3 regions of the Paenibacillus sp. FSL R7-0216 genome follow, and region 1 is predicted to be linked to each of the others. Evidence: riboswitches for the same ligand, from Rfam matches in the RefSeq annotation. Region 1 holds a riboswitch; each other region holds the start of a gene.

Region 1 (7,071 bases):
GTGTACGAGCCGGTGGGTACCCGGGGGCGGACGTCGGAAGGTTGGAACCTCCACCAGTATCACGGAAATTCGGAATTTTACTCCGATTTCGGGATTTTTAGCGTAAGAATCAACGTCCCTGAAACGTACAACGTGGCGGCAACCGGCTTTCAGACCAAAAAAGCGGTGTTAAAGGACGGGCGGAAGACCGTACAGTTCTACGCCGACGACGTTCACGATTTCGCCTGGTCGGCTTCACCGAATTTCATCTATGCGGAAGAGCCGTTCTCATCCGCGGAGGTTCCGGGCGTGCGGATTAAGCTATATCTTGATCCCACCCACAAGGACCTGAAAGAACGTTACTTCTATGCCGCCAAGGTGGCGCTGGCCAACTACAGCAAATGGTATGGCCGCTACCCTTACTCCACGCTGACGGTCGTCGTACCGCCGGCCAACGGCAACGGTGCAGGCGGCATGGAATATCCGACCCTGGTGACGGCGTTCGGAGCTGCCAGTGATTCTCCCAGCTACGACGAGCTGGAGCGGACGGTCATCCATGAAATCGCCCACCAGTTTTTCTACGGGATGATCGCCAACAATGAGTTCGAGGAAGCCTGGCTAGACGAGGCCTTTGCATCCTATGCAGAGGATAAGCTGATGGAACAGGAATTCGGGATCGCCCCGAATCTTCCGATCCAATCCGCCTTGATTACCTCCCCGGCTTCGCTGACTCAAAACGCCTGGAAGTACGGCTCCGGTGACGGTTACGCCAAAAACGCGTATTATCGCGGCAAACTGATCCTGCTTGATATCGAGCGGCAAGTCGGCAGTAAGACCATGAAGCGGATTCTGAGCACCTATAGTCATAAATACCGGTTCAAGCACCCGACAACGGCTGACTTCCAGCGGGTCGTTGAGCAAGTGACCAGCCGGAGCTGGAAGTCTTATTTTCAACAATACGTCTATGACGGAAAAATGGCTGATTTTGCGGTAGACCGAATTCAAGTCACTCCGGTCGTCCAGGAGGAGAACCGCCTGTACGAATCGAGTGTAATCTTCTCACGCAAAGGGGCGACGCATCCGAAGGTCCCACTGCTGTTCACTTTCACAGACGGACACACCACTCGCAAGCAATGGAACGGAGAAGACGCCCGCATTGAGATCAAGCTGCAATATAAAGCGCCGTTGGCCTGGGTCCAAATCGATCCGGATTACACTTTAACGGTGGAGAATATGCACATCAACAACTACTTAAAAGCGGAAGTTCCGAATTCCACGCTATCCCGCTCCAACATGAGCGTCACCAAGCTGCTTGAGGCGATTCTCGGAACGTTTCTGTGGTAAGGCTGGCTCGATGAGTAAAGTTTTGTTAATTCACCTCTAAAGGAGGGAAAGAAATGAGTTTCGTTCGTTTGGGGTGGACCGCCCTAAAAAGCCAATTTCCCTCAGTCATCATCTTGTTCCTGTATCAACTGTTATGGGGATTGTTCCTCTACCGATTGGTCGATACGGCGGTGACGGCACTGTTGCAAAGATACCCTGACCCGCCGCCCACCGCGCTGTCGCGAATTCTGTTCCTGTTGGAGGGGCAGATCAATTTATGGAGCAATCCGGATGTCCGGCTGTATTGCTGGCTGTTGGCGGGGATGGCGGTGCTGCGCATGATTTTAACCCCTTTGATTCAGGCCGGAATATTCTACGGTTTTATCCCGTCCGAAAGTCGGAGCCCGGGCTTCCCACTCTTCCGGGGAATGAAAGAATTCGGCAGGCCGGTAATCCTGTTTTATGCGCTGGAGCTTATGTTAACGTTGCTACCGGCCTTCTGGATTGTGCCGAAGCTAATATCCCTTTGGCCAGGACTGGCGGGGGTTGAAACACCCACCACAACCTGGCTGGTCGGGCTCGGCTTAATTCTAGGCTGGTTTATCTATGGCTGGCTCATCCGACAATGCCTGCTGTTTGCCCAATTCGGCTATTTGTTCAAAGCTGGCGTCTGGAACTCCCTGCTGATGTGCTTTCGGAGCCTCCTGCAAGCCGTCTCGATCTCTGCCATTCTCGGGTCTTTCGGACTAATTCTCTTCTTCCTGTTCGGGACAGCTTCTTGGTTTTGGACCGGTATGCTTGCCCTCATTCTGCAGCAGACGTATCCTCTTTTTCGCAGCGCATTCAAAGTCTGGAAGTTGGCCTCTCAATTTCACCTTTGGCAGTCAAAAACACAAAAAAGTTAAAATTTTTTTACTCCCCCAACCCCCAGAAAAATCAAGGCCTTCGCCAATTGGCGGAGGCCTTGAGTCCTATTTCCCCTCTTAATCTTGTGAATTAACCATTGCCAAAAGATACCTGGTTTTGTTACAATAACAGCAACGCAATTTCAGTAACAGTTTTGTAATTATTTTTGTCATCTTTGGCAGGAGAATGACGCCAGATGTCGAATATGTAAATTCAGGTGTGAAATCAAAGCCGAATTCCCTTCGCCAGGGAAACGGGGGAACCACTTTGGGTGAATTGATCTCGCTTTAGAGGGATCATAGGGAACCTTCAACCGAATCCTTAAGCTAACCTCGTAGGCATTGGAAGGAGCATAACTTCTTGAAAAAGCGTTTGACTGTAGCAGCAGTAAGTTTTGCATTGCTTTTCACCATTGGAACTGGTAGCGTTTTCGCCGATTCCAAACTGGACACCGTAATCGACGGCGCGCTTGGAAGCGACTACGTTTCCGGCGGAACCACCACAGCCGGTTTCGACTGTTCCGGATTTACCATGTACGTCTTCTCTAAAATCGGCATCAAGCTGCCTCACCAATCCGGATCCCAATACAAAATGGGAACCGCCGTTGAGAAAAGCGAATTGATCGCCGGCGATCTGGTCTTCTTCAATACTTCCGGTAAAGGCATTTCTCATGTCGGCATCTACGTCGGCGACGGCAAATTTGCTCATGCTTCCTCCTCCAAGGGCGTAGTCATCAGCAAATTAAGCGATAAGTATTACGTCGAGCGTTACGTTGGAGCCAAACGGATCATGAGCAACGACAAGTATGAAGATGTGACCGGTGAAGTTGCTGAGCACGATGATGTTCAATAAGTAAAACCACGAAGCCCGTGGGGATGTTGATAACAACGTCTCTGCGGGTTTTTTCTTTCTCCTCGCTCCGCTCCTTAGGAACCATTACCCACGAAATCCTTCGTCAAAACAGGCCAAAAGAAGCCTTTTTCCCTACAAACTTGTCAACTCTGGACGCCTTTGGTAAAATGAAAAACGTAAATAGTAACAACTTTGTAATGATTCTTGTAACTGTTCTTGTGCAGCATCTTGGGTGCAACCTACAATGAAATGCCGAATTCCCAGGCACCCGGGAAACGGGGGACCCACCAAAGGGTGAATTGATCTGCTTCGTGATGGAAAGAAGCCTTTTTGAACTGCCTTTCCAATCAAGGTTAAATAGTCAGGTTTGGAGCACCGAGAAGGTTGGATGAAGCTAGGGGCTGAGCAGCGCAGCGTAGCTGAAAGCTACGTGAGCAGCGGAAGGCCCGGCTGAATTCAAGATTCGATGCCGAATCCTCATCTTGAGCTGCTTCGTGATCTGAAGATAACTATTTAACCTACCTCTATAGTGAGATCATAGGGAACCTTCAACCGAATCCATAAGCTAACCTCGTAGGCCTTGGAAGGAGTATGACATCTTGAGAAAGACTTTGACAGCAGCGGTAACGAGTTTGGCCCTTCTGTTCACCTTGGGGGCAGGGAGCGCCTTTGCCGACGCGGAAGCCACGGAAACAACGCCGCTAGCCAGTATCGTAGATTCCGTATACGGGACGCCTTATAAATTTGGGGGCACCACGACAACGGGATTCGATTGCTCCGGTTTTACCCGGTATGTGTTCAGCCAAATGGGCATCAAGCTCGCACGCGTGTCGGCCGCCCAATATAAGCAAGGGACGCCGGTATCGAAGAAAGAACTCCAAGCAGGTGACCTCGTTTTCTTCAAAACCACGGGGACCGGCAAGGTATCGCATGTCGGTGTTTACGTTGGCGAAGGGGAATTCGCCCACGCGTCCTCATCCAAAGGCATCCGCATCGACAAGTTAAGCAACAGCTACTACCAGAACCGCTACGTTGGCGCGAAGCGTGTTCTCAGTAAATACGGTTATTCTGTTTACGCTACGGAATCCTGATCACCCGGGATTCGTCAAGTTCATTGTCTCTCGCCGCAAGCCGCGTTTCCGACTCGGAACAGCTTGCGGTCTTTTTATGTTCGTGGCCTTATCTATATAACGAGACGTCCGGCAAAAAGGTTACCGGAAAGTTGGAAATCCGCTGAAAATCCATGAATTCCCTCCTATCGGCAAAAGCCTTTACAAGCTGCGTAAATCCGGCTATTGTGAGGGTAATAGAGAAACTACGACGGATTTACCTCTACCAAAGGAGGGGCAATATGGATCAAGCGAAGTCTACGTTTCGAATCGTGCCAATGGAAGAACCGCATGGCGCGGAAATTTGCACTTGGCGTTACGATTCTCCTTACGATATTTACAGCTGGCTGCCCTGGGATCAAATGAAAGCGCTCGATGTAGAGTTTGGGAATCCGGCAATCCGTGCCGAGCAGTATGTCTCCGTGTTGAATGAAGCCGGCGAGCTGGCGGGCTTTGCCCAATACTTCCCGATGGAGGGGGTGACCCGGCTCGGCATCGGCATGAAGCCTGATCTTTGCGGTCATGGACTAGGCAAACTCTTCGTAAGAACCATCGTAGAGGAAGCCCGGCACCGCAAACCGGACAATCAAATCGACCTTGAGGTGCTCACCTGGAACACCCGAGCGATTCGAGCCTATCAAAAGGCCGGATTCGTCATTACCGACCTTTACGAGAAGATGACGCCTGGCGGGGTGTCCAAACCGTTTTACTGCATGGTACACAAGGGGCTGCCTGAATAAGGGCAAGCCCCTTTATACACCTCACTTTGAGCAACGCAATGAGATAAGGCACATATTTCCGGCGAATGTAATTATTTTTGTTCCTAATTTTGACACAAAGACTATGATCGGACCGCGTGTTCCGTTATAATGGATAGGTAGCATACATAGGAGGGGCGATTGGAATGCAAAAGTGGATCATGAGCGGTTTGTTCGTCATCGCAGGCGCTTTAGCCCTGGTATTGATGTTTACCTTGCCAAGCCGGGAACAGGCCGAGCAAGAAGCCAAACCGCAATTGCCTGAAATCACAATGAATGCGGAACAAGCTGAAGCCACCGTCAAAGCGAATTGCATTTCCTGTCATGGCGATACGCTGCAAGGCGGAGCAGGCCCGAATCTGCAGAAGATCGGCTCGCAATTGTCCGCGGACCAACTCTACTCGATTATCACCAAAGGAAAGGGCGGCATGATGCCTTCGTTCAAGGATCGCTTGAAAGAAGAGGAAATCGCCAACGTCGCCATGTGGCTTGCGGAGAAAAAATAAAGGCATTCAAAAAGCACGCCCGCCGGGAAACTTATGTTCCCGGCGGGCGTTTTTTCCCCATACCTATCCGTTCTTATGCCTAGTCAATCAATCTCACGAGCGCATCTTCTCGAAGGCCTCGTTGTATTGCTGCGCCTCTTTGATGTCAACGGCCGTAATGCCACCGTCCTCCCACGAGGTCAGACGGAGCGTTACCGTTTTATAGTCAATCGTGATAAAGGGATGGTGGTTAAACGCCTCCGAGATCGCCGCGACCTCATCGACAAACGCGATTCCCTTCATAAAGTTGGTGAACGTGTATTTGCGGAAAATCCATCGTCCTTCTTCAAGCTCCCAGCCATCCAATTTTTCCAAATGCGCTTCTACTTCTTGCGGTGTAAACGGCATTATTCTTCCTCCCCGTTCTCTTCAAGAACTCCTGTATATGTAAGCATCCCCGTCACGCACCAGGATCTGAAGTTGATTTGTCCTAGCCCCGTCTCCATTTATTGTATTCTCCAACCCATACCTTCATGCGTACCGGCCACTGATGGACCTAGCAGCGATGGAACTAAAGGTTCAAATCAAGGAAACTGAAGTCAGTTCTGCATCTCCGATAAGAAAATTAATGCGGTGGCCCTCAGGATCATAGATCACGATCGCACTCCCTACCTCAATCATGGGCTCCGTACCGAGCCCAAAGAACAAATCTTCGGCCAGTGCTTCGAGCACCTCGTTCCGATCTGCGTCGGATAATACTTCCCACTCCGAAGGCTCCATTTCGAAGAAAAGATAACTATCTTGAATCCGGCCAACCGCGTTCGTCAAATCAGCCAAAATAAATTCATAATCTCTGCCGTGTTTTACGCCCACTGCGATATCCTCCCTTTCGGCCTCTCCATTCCGGCCGTATTCTTATTATACCGGAAAAAACCACTTAAAAAAAAAGGGAAATCTGTCGATAAAATAGTTAATCGTTTCAGACTGTGCAGGAACGCCTCTTTCCGCAAGGATGCGGGGAGGCCAGGAAAGGGTTCAATTTCTCTCAAGGACGAGGTGTACAATGGAAATTTCAACAATTATTGGTTTGATTCTCGGATTTGTCGCCCTTATTTTAGGGATGTTTCTGAAAGGCGCGCCGATCGAAAGTCTGGTTTCTAACCCAGCAGCCTTTGTCATTATATTTGTCGGGACGGCGGCCACGCTCTTCATGGCCTTCCCAATGTCGGAAATGAAGAAATTCCCGACATTGCTCAAATTGACGGTCGCCAAGCCGAAAATGATTAGCAAAGCGGAATTGATCACCCTGTTCATGGAATGGGCGACGATTACCCGCCGTGAGGGCCTGCTGGCTCTGGAAGCGAAGGTCGAAGAGATCAATGATGACTTTTTGCGTGGCGGCATGCGGATGATCATCGACGGTAACGACCAAGAGTTCGTGCAAGACGTGCTGACAGAGGATATCGCTGCTACGGAAGAGCGTCATAAAGCCGGTGCATTGATGTTTTCTCAAGCAGGGATGTACGCGCCAACGCTAGGGGTACTCGGCGCCGTGGTGGGCCTGATTGCCGCCCTGTCCGATATGAGTGACATCGAGAAGCTGTCGCATGCGATTTCGGGCGCTTTTATTGCCACCGTATTTGGTATCTTCACCGGTTA
Region 2 (7,071 bases), 1.3 Mb from region 1:
TGATGCGCAACGCGAATCCCCATGTCCCGTTCGGGATAGATGACCCGGTCAACGCCCAGCTTCTCCAAGGCCCGGCCGTGCAGAACGGATATCGCCTTGGCCACCACGGTATTAATGCCTAAATCCTTGAGCAGGATCGCCGCCAGGATACTCATTTGGATATCGTTGCCGATCGCCACGATCCCGCAATCGAAATTGCGCACCCCAAGCGACTTCAGTACCTCTTCGTCCGTTGCATCGGCGACGACGGCATGCGTTAGGTGGTCACTCATTTCCTCGACGAGCTCTTCATTCCGGTCAATGCCCAGAACCTCGTAGCCCAAGTCCATCAGCTCCAAGGCCAAGTTGGACCCGAAACGTCCGAGGCCGATCACTACAAACTGCTGTTTTTTCATAAACGATAATTTCCCCTTATCCAATAATGATTTTGCCTTCTGGGTGGCGATACAACTCTTTCCCTTTCTTCGGACCAATCGCATAAGCAAGTGTCAGCGGCCCTAGTCGGCCGGCAAACATCGTGAAGCTGATAATAATTTTACCGATCACCGTTAGTTTCCCCGTCAATCCCATCGTCAACCCGACTGTGCCGAAAGCGGAAGTCGTTTCAAATAAGATCGATAAGAAGCTCGCGTCTTCTGTGGTAGACAACACCATCGCCACCGCCACAACAAGGAACAACGCAAGCAACGTAATCGTCAAGGCTTTGAAAATCCGTTCCTCGGCCATCCGGTACCGGAACAGAACCAGGTCCGTACGTCCGCGAATCATCGAACCAACCGCGCCGACCAGAATCGTAAACGTGGTCGTTTTGATCCCGCCGCCCGTTGAGCTCGGGGAAGCCCCGATAAACATCAAGATGATCATGAAAAATTGCGTCGCTTGTCGCAGCGCTCCGATGTCCAGCGTATTGGCTCCCGCCGTACGCGGTGTAACCGATTGGAAGAACGATCCCCAAATCTTCCCGCTCCAGCTGAGAGGTTCAAGCGTCTTAGAGTTCGTGAATTCGAAAATGAAAACAACGATCGCTCCGATCACAATCAATGCTGACGTCATCGATAAGACCACTTTCGAATGCAGCGAAAGCTTCCGCCGCTTCCGAAACTCGAATACGTCGGACAGCACAATAAATCCAAGCCCGCCGGACACGATCAGAAACATGGCCACAAAGTTAACGATCGGGTCAGCGACGTATTTCGTTAAGCTTTGATAATCGCCAAACAAGTCAAAGCCCGCATTATTAAACATCGAGACCGCATGCCAAATCCCAAAGTACAAAGCTCTGCCAAACGGCATATCAAACGCCCAGCGAATCGTGAACAGAAGGGCCGCGCCGGATTCGATCATTAGCGAATACAACAGGACCTTGCGGATCAGCCGAACGATTCCCTCTACCGAATTTTGATTCATCGCCTCCTGAAGGAGGAGACGGTCCCTCAGTGAGATTTTTCGTTTGAGGACTAAGGAGAACAACGTGGCCATGGTCATAAAGCCGAGCCCTCCGACCTGGATGAGCAAAACAATGACGACTTGCCCAAAAGTGGAAAAATAGGTGCCGGTATCGACCACAACCAATCCCGTCACACAGGTTGCCGAAGTTGCCGTGAACAACGCGTCGACGAACGGCAACGTTTCCCCGGTCGTACTGGAGATCGGCAGCATTAGCAAGAACGCACCCAGCAAAATGATTAGTGCGAACCCGATCGTCAAGATTTGCGGCGGAGAAAGGCTGATTTTCTTAAAATGCAACTTGTTCACCTCATCGTTGTTATGAAAAAAGCACAAAAGAAAAAAGCACTGGAAATCCAATGCCTTTCGGTGTTTGGTTCCTGCTGCACAGGCCTACGAGGTTAGCTGACGGATTCGGACATGCACAGTTGCCCTATTCGCTGACACTTCCGCCGCTTCCTAGCCGGCTGCGCGAAGTTCTGCGAAATTCACCCCAAAAGATACGGTTCCCCCGTTTTCATTACGAAATTCGGCCGAGTTTCTTTTCAATTGTTTTCATTCATTTTTTCGTCAAATGGATTATATCCCTTATTTCCTTCCGCTACAAAGCTCTATTTTCATGAAAAAGAACAAAAAAGGGCGAAATGAAGGGGTAGAGGGATAAACTTCGCCCCGTATCTGAGCGATGCGAAAGCTTGCCGGAGTTATTGCCGTTTCTCGTCAATTTTGTCTCGCGTCTGGCGTAGGGGGGGCAGCTGTGTTATCTTTACTTTGACGTACTTGGGGGGAAATCATACCTCATCTATATAAAGAGTACGTGTTCAAAAAGTGAATTTTACCAAATAAAAAAGGAGTTTTGCGAGTGAGTTCCTCTTTGAAACCAACTGGCCGCAGGATGAAAACGAAGAATCTGTGGTTGCTGGCCGCTCTCGGATTCATTGTGTTTATCGCCGTTCAGTTGTTCCCAAGCACCGACTCGGAATCGCTGCAGCTGCAGCAAGCGGATGAGGTCATCAGTAAAACGAAAGCAGCGGCCAGCGCAGCTGAGTTCGCCGGGTCTGTCTTAAACCTGAATCTGTCTGAACCTATGAAGGATAAAGCCTTAATTACATACGAAACACGTTCCGATTTGTTTGGTTATTTGACCAAAGCCGATCTTCTGGCCCCTTACTTAAAAACATATGAAAAGAAGTTTCCTTATGACGTGTTCCGCGTCCGTTATAACGATCCCACCGAAGCGCTAAGCGCTGTGACCGTCGATGTCCACATGACGACCGGCCAAGTCGTCGGCTTTGAGGAGATCGCTTCCTCCAGCAACGCCAACAAGCAGATGATGCTTGATTTGGGCTCGGAAACCACCGATTCCATGAAGGCTTGGGAAGGCGATTTGACGTTAGCGGAGAAAGAACAGTTGGCGTTGCCTTTCCTGAACGCCTTTGGCTATAAAGCCGGCGATCTGGAGCTAGCCTCCGGCGAAGGGGATATCGGCCTTCAATATCTGATCAAAGGCTTCGCGTTAGGCGATTCGCAAGCGCAAATCAAGCTGAGTTACGAATACGGCGCCGTGTCCTCGATGGAGAGCTATTTTACCGTGCCGCAGGCGCACACGGACTACGTAGCCGGGCAAACAAAACTCGCCAATTGGCTCACGTATGCCGGTTACGCCCTGTTGACCTTCGTGCTGGCGATCCTGGCCATCGTATACAGCGCGATGACGCGGGCCCATACCTCGTTTAAACGCGGGATCTTCCTGGCAGCGGTCTACTTCGTGTTATCCACGTTGGGTACGATCAACATGATGCCGGTCTTTCAAAAAGACGGCCTCGAATCCGGCGTGCTCATATTCGGCTTCTTCTTCCAGGGGCTGGTCACGTTGTTCCTCGCCGCTTCCGTGTATTTCTCGCTGGTGGGCGGCGACGGACTGTGGCGGAAGAACGGGATCAACCTGTGGCCGCGGTCGCGGGAGGAAGGGTACGGCCGTTATGTGCTGACCTCGATGGCTGACGGCTACGCCTGGGCGTTGATCCTGCTGGGAGCCCAATCCGTCGTCTTCTTCATTCTGGAGCGTACGATTCATACGTGGTCGACAACGGATGCCACACAATCGCCGTACAATATGGTGTATCCGTTGCTGCTGCCGCTGCTCGCATGGGTAGCAGGGATCGGAGAAGAAGCGGTCTATCGCTTGTTCGGGATCCCGATGCTGAAGAAAATGTTCCGCAGCACCTTCATCGCCAGCCTGTTGTCGACCTTGATCTGGGCGTTCGGTCACACGTTGTATCCGATTTATCCGGTGATTTCTCGCCCAATCGAGTTGACCTTTATTGGACTGTTGTTCAGCTTCGTGTTCCTGCGTTATGGCTTCGCCGCCGTCGTCTTCTCGCACGTCGTCTTTGACAGCATTCTAATGTCGTTGAGTCTGATGTTTATGGGCGGAGCGCTGAACATCAGCGCCGGAATATTCTATATCGCCCTGCCGGCGATCGTAGCTTATGTCATTTACCTGTTCAACCCGCCGAGTAAGGAACGGAAGACCCCGCCGCAGCAGCAGCAAAAAGAGGAGCCGTTTTTCACGACTCCTCTGGCGGATCCTCGTCCCGAAGGGCATTTATAATCTCGTGGGCTAATTTTTCCCCGATAGAGAGAGGCCGAAAGTCTTCGACGGAGGCCTCTTTTATTTTTTTCAACGAACCAAAATGCTTCAACAGCGCCTTCCGGCGTTTCTCCCCGATCCCCGGGATCGCATCCAGTCGCGAAGTAACCATCGACTTGGCCCGCTGTTCGCGGTGGAACGAAATGGCGAAGCGGTGCACCTCGTCCTGAATCCGCTGCAGCAAGTAGAACTCCTGGCTGTCGCGCGGCAGATAAACCGGCTCCGGCGGATCAAACGCCATGAGCTGCGCCGTTTTGTGCTTGGCGTCTTTGACGAGACCGCACACCGGGATGAACAGCCCCAACTCGTTCTCCAGCACGTCAGTCGCGGCGGAAATCTGCCCTTTGCCCCCGTCGACCACGATCAGGTCGGGACGCGGCAGGTTCTCCTTCAGCACTCGCTCGTAACGGCGGCGGATGACTTCGCGCATCGTCTCGTAATCGTCCGGTCCTTGCACGGTTTTTACTTTATATTTGCGGTATTCCTTCTTGGCCGGTTTTCCGTCAATGAACACCACCATCGCCGAGACCGGGTTCGTCCCCTGGATGTTGGAGTTATCAAACGCTTCGATACGCGACACCGACTCCAGCCCGATCGCCTTGCCGAGGTTCTCGGCGGCCTTCGACGTCCGTTCCTCGTCCCTTTCAATCAGGCGGAACTTCTCGTCCAGCGAAACGCGCGCGTTCTCCTCGGCCATCTTGGTCATCTGCCGCTTCAAACCGCGTTGCGGCACCAACGTCTTGACGCCAAGCCACTCCTGCAGGGCGGTCGGGGCATCAATCGCAGTCGGATCGTCTTGATCCTCAGGCTGCTCCGGCAGCAGGATCTCTTGGGGCAGTGCCGGATTATCGCTGTAATACTGGGTCACATAGGACATGAAATCGCCGTAGGCATCCCCGTAGAACGGAAAGACCGACGCATGCCGCTCGATCATTTTCCCCTGGCGCATGTATAGAATCTGCACGCACATCCAGCCCTTATCCACAGCGTAACCAAATACGTCGCGATCCTTCGCGTCGTTCACCGTAATCTTCTGCTTCTCCATCAGCGCATCGATATTGATGATTTGGTCGCGTAATTCCTTCGCCCGCTCAAATTGCAACTCTTCGGCCGCCTCGTGCATTTTACGTTGCAGCTCTTTTTTGATCTCCTCATGCCCTCCGCTAAGGAACGAGGTGATTTCCTGGATCATCGTCTCGTACGTTTCCTTCGCCACCTCCTGCACGCAAGGCGCCAGGCACTGGCCGATGTGATAATACAGGCACACTTCCTTAGGCATCACGTTGCATTTGCGCAGCGGATACATGCGATCGAGCAGCTTCTTCGTCTGCTGAGCCGCGTACGCGTTGGGATACGGTCCGAAATATTTCGCTTTATCTTTAAGCACCCGCCGGGTAACTTCCAGTCGGGGATGCGGTTCATTCGTTATTTTAATATAAGGAAAAGTTTTGTCGTCCTTCAGCAAGATATTAAACCGCGGATGATATTCCTTGATCAGGTTACACTCCAGAATGAGCGCTTCCATGTTACTTCCGGTCACGATGTACTCGAAATCCCGGATCTCGGACACGAGCAGTTGGGTTTTTCCGTTATGACTGCCCGTAAAATAGGAACGAACCCGGTTCTTCAGCACTTTGGCTTTCCCGACGTAAATGATCGTACCTTCCTTGTTCTTCATCAGGTAACAACCCGGGGAATCGGGTAGCAGCGCCAGCTTGTGTTGGATTCGCTCCATCGCTTTCTCATAACTAGGCGTTTCGTTAGTGGGTGCGTCCAAGCTTCCTCCTCCTTTCTCCTCTCCATGTTAACGCAGAAAACGCCCCCGGCCCAAACCGGAGGCGTCATCCAAGGCGTCAAGCGACGCGCCTGATCGTCTGGATTATTGATGTTTAGAGATCAGGTTCTTCAACGTGTCCTTCGAGTTCAACCCGACGATTTTGTCGACAGGTTGACCGTCTTTGAACAAGATGAGTGTAGGAATGCTCATTACGCCGAAACGGGATGCCGTTTCCGGATTGTCATCCACGTTCAGCTTAGCGATCTTCACCGAGTCGCCTACTTCCGAAGAGAGCTCCTCCAGAATCGGAGCGATCATTTTACAAGGACCGCACCATGGAGCCCAAAAATCAACAAGAACCGGACCTTGCCCTTCGATTTCCGCGTTGAAGGACTGATCGGATACATTCACGATAGCCATGATAACTTCCTCCTTATTGGGGTTGCCCGTCCCGTACAAAAAAACGAGTTCCCGAGCAACTGGATAGTTGGACAAAAATGATGCAGACAGCCTGGAAAACAGCTGCCGAACCAATTATACCATACACCACTGAAAAAAAGAAAGTGCATGATAACGCCTTCTTTACAAAGTGAAAAGGGTTTGGTTATACTAAGAATAACCTGAAAACGGATTGTCTATGACATCTTTCATTGACGAGACGATTATTTCCTGAGGAGGCCCGTCGCCATGGATGCTAACACGCATGCGAACGATCCGCGGCAGCACATCAACGAAGAACCCCGCAACGATTTGTTTGATTTGATGAACGGCTTTTTTGGCATGTTGACATTGATGGCCGTGATTTTCTTCGGTATGGTCATCATTAAATTTATCGCCAGCTAAGCTGATTTGGCGGTAACAAGACCGCGAAACGAACGAAAGAGCCGGGCGTTTCCCTTCCAAGGGAAGCCCGGCTCTTTTTTCTCTGCCGTGAATGACACCTCTACGCCCGTCCTCGTTTATTCGTCCCGTTCACCTGCACGACATCGACGAATGGGGCAATCCGGTCCATTAACCGTTGGCCTTTATGCCGCTCTTCCCCATCCTTGCTCGTAAAGCTCAAATGCTTCTCCAGCGCGTTCAAGGAATAATTCGAGGTATAGAACGTCGGTTTACGGTTCATCCGGTAATTCAGGATCGCGCCCATCACATGGTCACGCGCCCACGGATTTAAGTTCTCTGCGCCGATATCGTC
Region 3 (7,071 bases), 2.6 Mb from region 1:
GAATCACATCTCCCTCGGACAACTCAAGCCCGATCGGCGTAATATTCTTACCCGATTCGATTTCGCGAATCAATCGGATAAAGGTCTGACCTTCCTGGAGCACAGATTCGGTCATTTCGAACATGACAACGGCGTCGGCTTCATCGGGAACCTTGGCCCCGGTCATAATACGGGCCGCTTGTCCCGGCTTTAACTTCGCCTTGGGAACCGATCCAGCAGGTATCTCATCCACCACTTCCAGAAGGACAGGATGTCCTGCATGGCAATTTGACGTATCACTGCTCAAAATCGCGAACCCGTCCATGCCCGAGCGGCGAAAATGCGGATACGGGTGCGGTGCGACGACCTGCTTCGCAAGAATTCGACCGTAAGCCTCAGGTAGCGAAATCATCTCGGCTTCCGTTGCCTTCGCATAAGGCATGATTTTCGCCTGTGCTTCGGCTACCGGAAGCGCTTTGCGGCGAAATTTATCCTGATCGGCTTCTCTCATCGCGGATTCGCTCCATTCCCCTGCTGTTCCAGCAAATAATGATCCAGCATCTCTGTCGTTCGTTTTGAAATCTCTTTAATTTCTTCTTTGCTCAAATTGTCGTAATGAATGCCCATAACGACGGTGACGGTTCGGCCTAGCGACGCAGAGGCGCGGCGGGCATACTCTTCGCTTAAGGTATGCTCCTTGTGCCCTGGCACAGCGGAAGTCAACGCTTCAGTGCCTTCACCCGACGGATAAGCGGTTGACGCCGCGCCAATGTGCGAGACGCCTCCCGTGATTAGCAGCAGCAAATCACGTCCGACCGGGATCGCTTCCAGCTTGATATCCTCGAATGACAATTGCCGCAGCTCCCTTCCAAAACAGTATGCCTTTATTTTATAGGATTCCGCGGATTTCGTCCAAGGCCTGGATGCCTTCCCGGTTCATCCATGCCTCAAGATCGCTGACCAACCGCTCCCCCGCTCGCAGGTTTACGAAATTATGGGTCCCCACCTGAATGACGGTCGCGCCGGCCATGATAAACTCGACAATATCCTCTGCACTGCTGATCCCGCCCATTCCCATCACCGGGATTGTCACGGCATGACTGACTTGATGTACCATTCGCAAAGCGATCGGCTTGATAGCCGGACCGGACAGACCGGCATATAAATTGTCAAAGATGCTCCGCCGCTTGAAGATGTCGATTTTCATCGCCGAGAACGTATTGATCAGCGATACGCCGTCCGCATGTTCTTCCTGGCACATCACGGCCATACCGACGATATCCTCAGCGTTCGGGGACAACTTGACGACCAGCGGCAGCGCCGTTGCCGCCCGGACCTCGCGGACCACCTGACGGGCAATGTCTGTTTTGATCCCGTAGGCCATCCCTCCGGCTTTAACGTTCGGGCAGGAAATGTTCAGCTCAATCATGTCAACGGCGGTTCTGCCTTCCTGCTTCCGCCTAGCCGCATCCTCATTTATCAGCTTGGCGCCTTCCACATACTCTTCAATCGAATTCCCGCCCAAATTTACGATTCGTGCCAAATCAAGCTGCTCCCACCGCGGGCATTCTTCGCGCAGGAAGGCGGCGACTCCCGGATTCTCCAGGCCAACGCTATTCAGCATCCCGGACGCCGTTTCCGCAACGCGAATCCCGTCATTCCCGGCCTTCGGATGTAACGTTAGCCCTTTGCCAGACAATCCGCCCAGCTTGTTAATATCGTAAATTGCCCCATACTCTTTGCCAAAACCAAACGTCCCGGAGGCCATGACGACCGGATTCTTAAAAGAAACCCCCGCGAGGCTGCACGTTAATCGAGTCATGCGAACACGACCTCCTCCGCTAAAAATACCGGCCCGTCTGCACAGGCCTTCTTCCGTCCGTCTTTGCATTGCACGCTGCATACAAGGCAAGCGCCGATGCCACAGGCCATACGATTCTCCAAGGAAACGTAGACCTTGGTTTGGCCGCCGCTTTGTGCTTGTTTGCGCTGGACCGCATGCAGCATCGGATGAGGCCCGCAGGCGATCACCGTATTATAGTTCCGAAAATCTACCCGATCTAATATCGAGCCGCCCACGTCAACCGTGACTCTGCCACGGGATGCAGCTTGAAACTCTTCGACCATATAGGACTCGCGGCTGTAGCCGAGGTATACGTCGGCCTCCGGCGCTTCACGCAGTGCGTAATAAAATGGGGCGATGCCGATTCCGCCGCCTACGAAAGCCGTCTTTCCCTCCAAGGGCGGAAATCCGTTGCCAAACGGACCGTCCAGTGTTAATGAATCCCCAGGCTTCAGTCCGGATAAACGTGCGGTTCCTTCCCCCGCAACCAGAACCAGGAACTCGATTTGGTCCTCTTTGAGATCAAAGATGCTAATCGGACGGGAGAGCAAAGGATATTGATCCCCGGCGCGCAGCATATAAAATTGCCCCATTTTCCCCGTGAACTTCCCTTGCACTGTGAGCTTGAACACCCCATGCGCGACTTCTTGGTTGGCCACTACAGTTGCCACGAATCTATCACATCCCTCTCATTTATGCTTCATCAAAGGATGCAATTTTTCGCCAAGAACGTCTGTGATTTATCTCACAACCGCATATTGGTTTCCATAACTGCTGTTTTTTTATCGTTTTCATTCATTTTCTGCAACAGTTAGGGAATACTACATCTTAGGTACAGTATGGGAATGAAGGAGGACTAACCTTGCTTATCCAGCTTAAGAGAGCACTATTCTTGTGCATGGCCGCTTCTCTATTTATTTACAGCGGCTCCGGGCTTCAGACTGTTCATGCCTCCTCAGTTGTTCATGAAACAAGGAGTCAGTCGGATAAAGGAGATCTGAAAGAGAACAAGGCGGCACCTGTGGACGCCAAACCAGTAGATCTAAGCGAGCTGCGACGCAAATATTCGGAGACCTTCAAATTCCGAGGTCCGGAAGTGAAACAGATCGCCCTGACCTTCGATGACGGTCCTGATCCACGATTTACGCCACAAATTCTCGATGTGCTTCATCGTAAAGGGATCAAGGCAACCTTCTTCGTGGTCGGAGTACGGGCTAAGAAATTTCCCAAGTTGATGCAACGGATCCATCAAGAGGGGCATCTCATCGGCAATCACTCCTTCAGTCATCCGAATTTCCGCAAGCGCTCCGTCAAACAATTTCAAACGGAAATCCTGCGTACGGAGAAAATTATCCAAAATTCCGTAGGCTACCGCCCCAAGCTCATCCGCCCGCCTTATGGGGAGATTAGGGAGGAACAGGTGCAGTGGGCAAAGAAAAACGGCTATACCCTCGTCAATTGGAATGTAGATTCGCAAGATTGGAAAGGCATCGACAAAAACAAGGTTAAATCAAACGTGATTGATACCGCGGGTCCTGGCTCAATTATCCTTCAGCATTCGGGCGGCGGTGTCGGATCCAATCTGAACGGTACGATTCAAGCTCTGCCGGAGATTATCGACACGTTGCAGGCGCAAGGTTATCATTTCGTCGATCTGGCCGAGCTTCTGCAAACAACCAAATATCGCTAACGCAAAAGAGCTCCCTCGTCTGAGGGAGCTCTCTTGCTTGTGATCGTGTCCTATTTCAGTACGTACAGGGTAACGTCTTGATAGCCGAATGCTTTCGCGGCAGTTGTGCTCCCCGGAATAAAGATATCAATGCGGTTCCCTTTAATCGCACCGCCCTGATCGCTGGCTGTAGCCACAAACGCTTGATCCGGCAAGCCATCATGGCTGTGTCCGGTTACCAGGACTTTCGTGCCCATCGGGATGACCTTCGGGTCAACGGCGATAGTGCCGAGCTTCAGCGGGTTGCCAAAGTAGTCTACCGCGCCCCATTTTCCATTTTCGCTTGCCGACGCGGTATATGCCGAGGCTTTCACATTAATAGTTTGCGAGTAAGTAAACGTTTTTCCCCAAGCCTCAACGACGTTGTCGTTAGACATCACCTTCAGCTTGGATGCGACAGCTGTCGTCGAAGTTGCGGCCGGCACAACCTCCTGTTTAGCCGGTGCGGCGGAAGCCAAAGCCAATGCGCGGGTTTCTCCCCCCGGAATGGTGATGTTCAAGCCACCGTATATATTCTGCGGATTAATGGTTGGATTTGCGGCGATCAGCTTGTTCAATTCCACGCCGTATTGTTTGGCAAGAAGATAAAAGGTGTCTCCCTCCACGGCTTTATGTACCGCGTCTGCATGGACGGAAGCCGTCTGCAGGGTAATCGTCAAACTTGCGGCGATCAACGCCGATGCTGCTATTTTAGACCAAATGCGACTTTTCAATGAATTGCCCTCCTTTTTACTGCGCCTGCGGAGTTAGTTGTCGGATTCGGAAAAAAGGAACGTTCCCGGCGCATCCATTGACGCGCTTCACCCCAAGAAACGAATTCGGTTCACCCTGGTTCGTTATCAGCTTTCGTCCCCCGCACCTTGAAGTAAGGTTTCGGCTTATTGAATATATCACAATTTTGTAACCAGAAGCTCAGGTAATTCTCACCAAATGGCTCAAAACCTTGATAGGACGGGTTACATTTTTGTGTCCAATCGTAAACGTAATGTTAAAAAAGATCATATGTTCGGCAGCAAAAAGGCAAAAAAAGGACCGCCCGAATCTATCTTTTCGGACGGTCTATTGCGTCTTATTTTGAACAACCTCTTAGAGAACCTTGCTCAGGAAATCTTTGGTCCGCTGATTCTGCGGCGATCCAAACACCTCTTGCGGCGTTCCCTGCTCGAGGATCACGCCTTGATCCATAAACAGGATACGGTCGCCAACCTCACGGGCAAACCCCATCTCGTGTGTAACGATAACCATCGTCATGCCCCGTTCCGCCAGGTTCTTCATGACATCGAGCACCTCCCCGACCATTTCCGGGTCCAACGCCGATGTCGGCTCGTCAAATAGCATGACATGCGGTTCCATGGCCAGCGCGCGAGCAATCGCAATCCGTTGCTTCTGGCCCCCGGACAACTGGGCCGGATATACGTCCCGCTTATCTTCCAAGCCCACGGTGTGAAGCAGATCCATCGCGATCGCTTCCGCCTTGCTCTTGTCGAGTTTTCTCACGCGAATCGGAGCTAGCGTAATGTTGTTGATCACGGTTTTGTGCGGAAACAGGTTAAAATGCTGGAACACCATCCCCATTTTCTCGCGGGTTTTATTAATGTCGTGTCTCTTGCCGGTGATCGACGCGCCTTCAAACGTAATCTCGCCTTCGGTCGGAACCTCGAGCAGATTCAGACAACGGAGGAAGGTACTTTTTCCCGATCCGCTGGGACCGATCACGACGACGACTTCCCCTTTGGAGATTTCTAGGTCGATTCCGCGCAAAATATGCAGTTGACCGAATTTTTTATGCAAGCCTTTAACGGTGATCACTGGTCTTCAACTTCCTTTCGAACACGCTCAAAATACGGGACAGCGTGAATGTCAGAATAAAGTACATGATGGCGATGATCAGATAAGGCGTCATCCCGTCGTACGTGATCGTGACGACCGATTGCGCTTGATAAATGAGCTCGGCCGTACCGATAATCGAAACGATCGACGATTCTTTAATGATGGTGATAAATTCATTGCCGATCGCGGGAAGCACCGATTTGATCGCTTGCGGAATAATGATATGGCGCATGGCCATCCCTTTCGTCATCCCCAGGGAACGTGCCGCTTCCCCTTGTCCGCGGTCGACGCCTTGGATGCCGGCTCGGAAAATCTCCGCCAGATAGGCGGAACTGTTAATCGACAACGTAATCGCCCCGGATTGTATCGGCGTGAAGTTCACGTCAAACACAAACGCAAATCCGTAGTGAATAATCAAGAGCTGAACCATCATCGGCGTGCCGCGCAGAAATTCGACCCAGGCATGACCGAGAAACCGCACGATTCCCCAAGGCGACATCCGTATCAACGCGATGAGTAAACCAAGAATAAAGCCGCAAAATACGCTTATTGCTGCCAAGAGCAGCGTATACTGGACACCTGCCAAGAAGTAACTGCGGTATTCCATAAACATCGATATTAAGTCCATAACGCCTTTCTTCCTCCTCCTTTACCTCAAACCCTTACGCAAAAAAACAGAAAATAGCGAAATGGCTTCGCTATTTTCTGCAGATGGATACCGTGATTATTTCTCGGCCAGCGCGCTCGCTTCGGCAACGAATTGATCGATGCTGCCAGCGCTAATCAAGCGATCGAGCGTTGTATTCACTTGATCCAACAGCTCCTGGTTGCCTTTCTTGATGCCGATCACGTAACCATCATCTTCAGTCACCGGTTTGGCATCCGTGATCACCAGGCCTTTCACGTTCTTCACGAACGATTCAGCAACCGGTCCTTCCAGAATGGCTGCATCAACACGGTTTGTGTTTAGCTGCATAATGATATCGTTGATTTTACCCAGCGAAGTCAATTGAGCGTTCGGGATTTCTTTAGCCATATCTTCTTGAATGGAACCTTGCTGAACGCCGATTTTAGCGCCTTCCAGCGATTCCATCGTGTTGAATTTATCTTTGTCCGCTTCACGGGTCACAACAGCCTGCTCGGCTTTGTAGTAAATTTTCGACATATCGATTTGTTCGGCACGTTCTGGAGTCGGGCTCAACCCCGAGATGACGAGATCAACGCGTCCACTCGACAGCTCATTCAGCAGGGTGTCGAATTTCAAGTCTTTGATCTCAAGCTCAGCGCCCATATCCTTAGCGATTTCTTTGGCGATCTCGACGTCAAAACCAACGATTTCGTCTTCGCCTTTGTCATTCTTAATGTGGAACTCGTACGGCGGGAAGTCAGCGCTCATGCCGACGACCAGCTTCTTAGCCGGTTCGGTTTGTTCTCCGCCCGCTTGGGTTTCGTTTTGGTTCGCGGCTTGACCGGCGTTGTTCGCCGTGTTCCCGCTGTTATTTTTTTCCTGACCGCAAGCGGCCAGCACCAAAGTTACCATCATGACTGCTATGAATAACATGCCCCATTTTTTCATGGATCTCTCTCCTGTTCTGCTTCGATATTTTCGTTCTAAGATGATTACTGGGCTAATTATAAATCAGAATGCATATATATGCAAAACAATTTTCATAGCATTCATCATATTTTC

The links. Region 1 has a riboswitch for cyclic di-AMP ahead of MKZ15_RS00585 (C40 family peptidase). Riboswitches for the same ligand answer to the same signal wherever they lie in the genome.
Region 2: it holds a riboswitch for cyclic di-AMP, as region 1 does, so the genes downstream of both, MKZ15_RS18705 (TrkH family potassium uptake protein) here and MKZ15_RS00585 (C40 family peptidase) in region 1, are expected to answer to the same signal.
Region 3: it holds a riboswitch for cyclic di-AMP, as region 1 does, so the genes downstream of both, MKZ15_RS12245 (3D domain-containing protein) here and MKZ15_RS00585 (C40 family peptidase) in region 1, are expected to answer to the same signal.

Annotation. Positions count from the first base shown of each region.
Region 1 is NZ_CP150222.1:124,037-131,107, reverse strand. It holds gene MKZ15_RS00595 (M1 family metallopeptidase) at 1-1,323, shown strand, start outside; gene MKZ15_RS00590 (hypothetical protein) at 1,377-2,207, shown strand; cyclic di-AMP (ydaO/yuaA leader) riboswitch at 2,428-2,564, shown strand; gene MKZ15_RS00585 (C40 family peptidase) at 2,569-3,060, shown strand; cyclic di-AMP (ydaO/yuaA leader) riboswitch at 3,301-3,655, shown strand; gene MKZ15_RS00580 (C40 family peptidase) at 3,660-4,151, shown strand; gene MKZ15_RS00575 (GNAT family N-acetyltransferase) at 4,412-4,909, shown strand; gene MKZ15_RS00570 (cytochrome c) at 5,074-5,433, shown strand; gene MKZ15_RS00565 (4a-hydroxytetrahydrobiopterin dehydratase) at 5,527-5,820, opposite strand; gene MKZ15_RS00560 (hypothetical protein) at 5,992-6,285, opposite strand; gene motA (flagellar motor stator protein MotA) at 6,476-7,071, shown strand, end outside.
Region 2 is NZ_CP150222.1:4,077,093-4,084,163, forward strand. It holds gene MKZ15_RS18700 (TrkA family potassium uptake protein) at 1-395, opposite strand, end outside; gene MKZ15_RS18705 (TrkH family potassium uptake protein) at 412-1,755, opposite strand; cyclic di-AMP (ydaO/yuaA leader) riboswitch at 1,821-1,991, opposite strand; gene MKZ15_RS18710 (type II CAAX endopeptidase family protein) at 2,342-4,060, shown strand; gene uvrC (excinuclease ABC subunit UvrC) at 4,017-5,834, opposite strand; gene trxA (thioredoxin) at 5,979-6,296, opposite strand; gene MKZ15_RS18725 (YqzM family protein) at 6,564-6,719, shown strand; gene dnaI (primosomal protein DnaI) at 6,820-7,071, opposite strand, start outside.
Region 3 is NZ_CP150222.1:2,710,460-2,717,530, forward strand. It holds gene glp (gephyrin-like molybdotransferase Glp) at 1-490, opposite strand, end outside; gene MKZ15_RS12225 (hypothetical protein) at 487-831, opposite strand; gene MKZ15_RS12230 (dihydroorotate dehydrogenase) at 869-1,801, opposite strand; gene MKZ15_RS12235 (dihydroorotate dehydrogenase electron transfer subunit) at 1,798-2,493, opposite strand; gene MKZ15_RS12240 (polysaccharide deacetylase family protein) at 2,685-3,512, shown strand; gene MKZ15_RS12245 (3D domain-containing protein) at 3,563-4,264, opposite strand; cyclic di-AMP (ydaO/yuaA leader) riboswitch at 4,272-4,440, opposite strand; gene MKZ15_RS12250 (amino acid ABC transporter ATP-binding protein) at 4,638-5,360, opposite strand; gene MKZ15_RS12255 (amino acid ABC transporter permease) at 5,347-6,009, opposite strand; gene MKZ15_RS12260 (transporter substrate-binding domain-containing protein) at 6,106-6,957, opposite strand.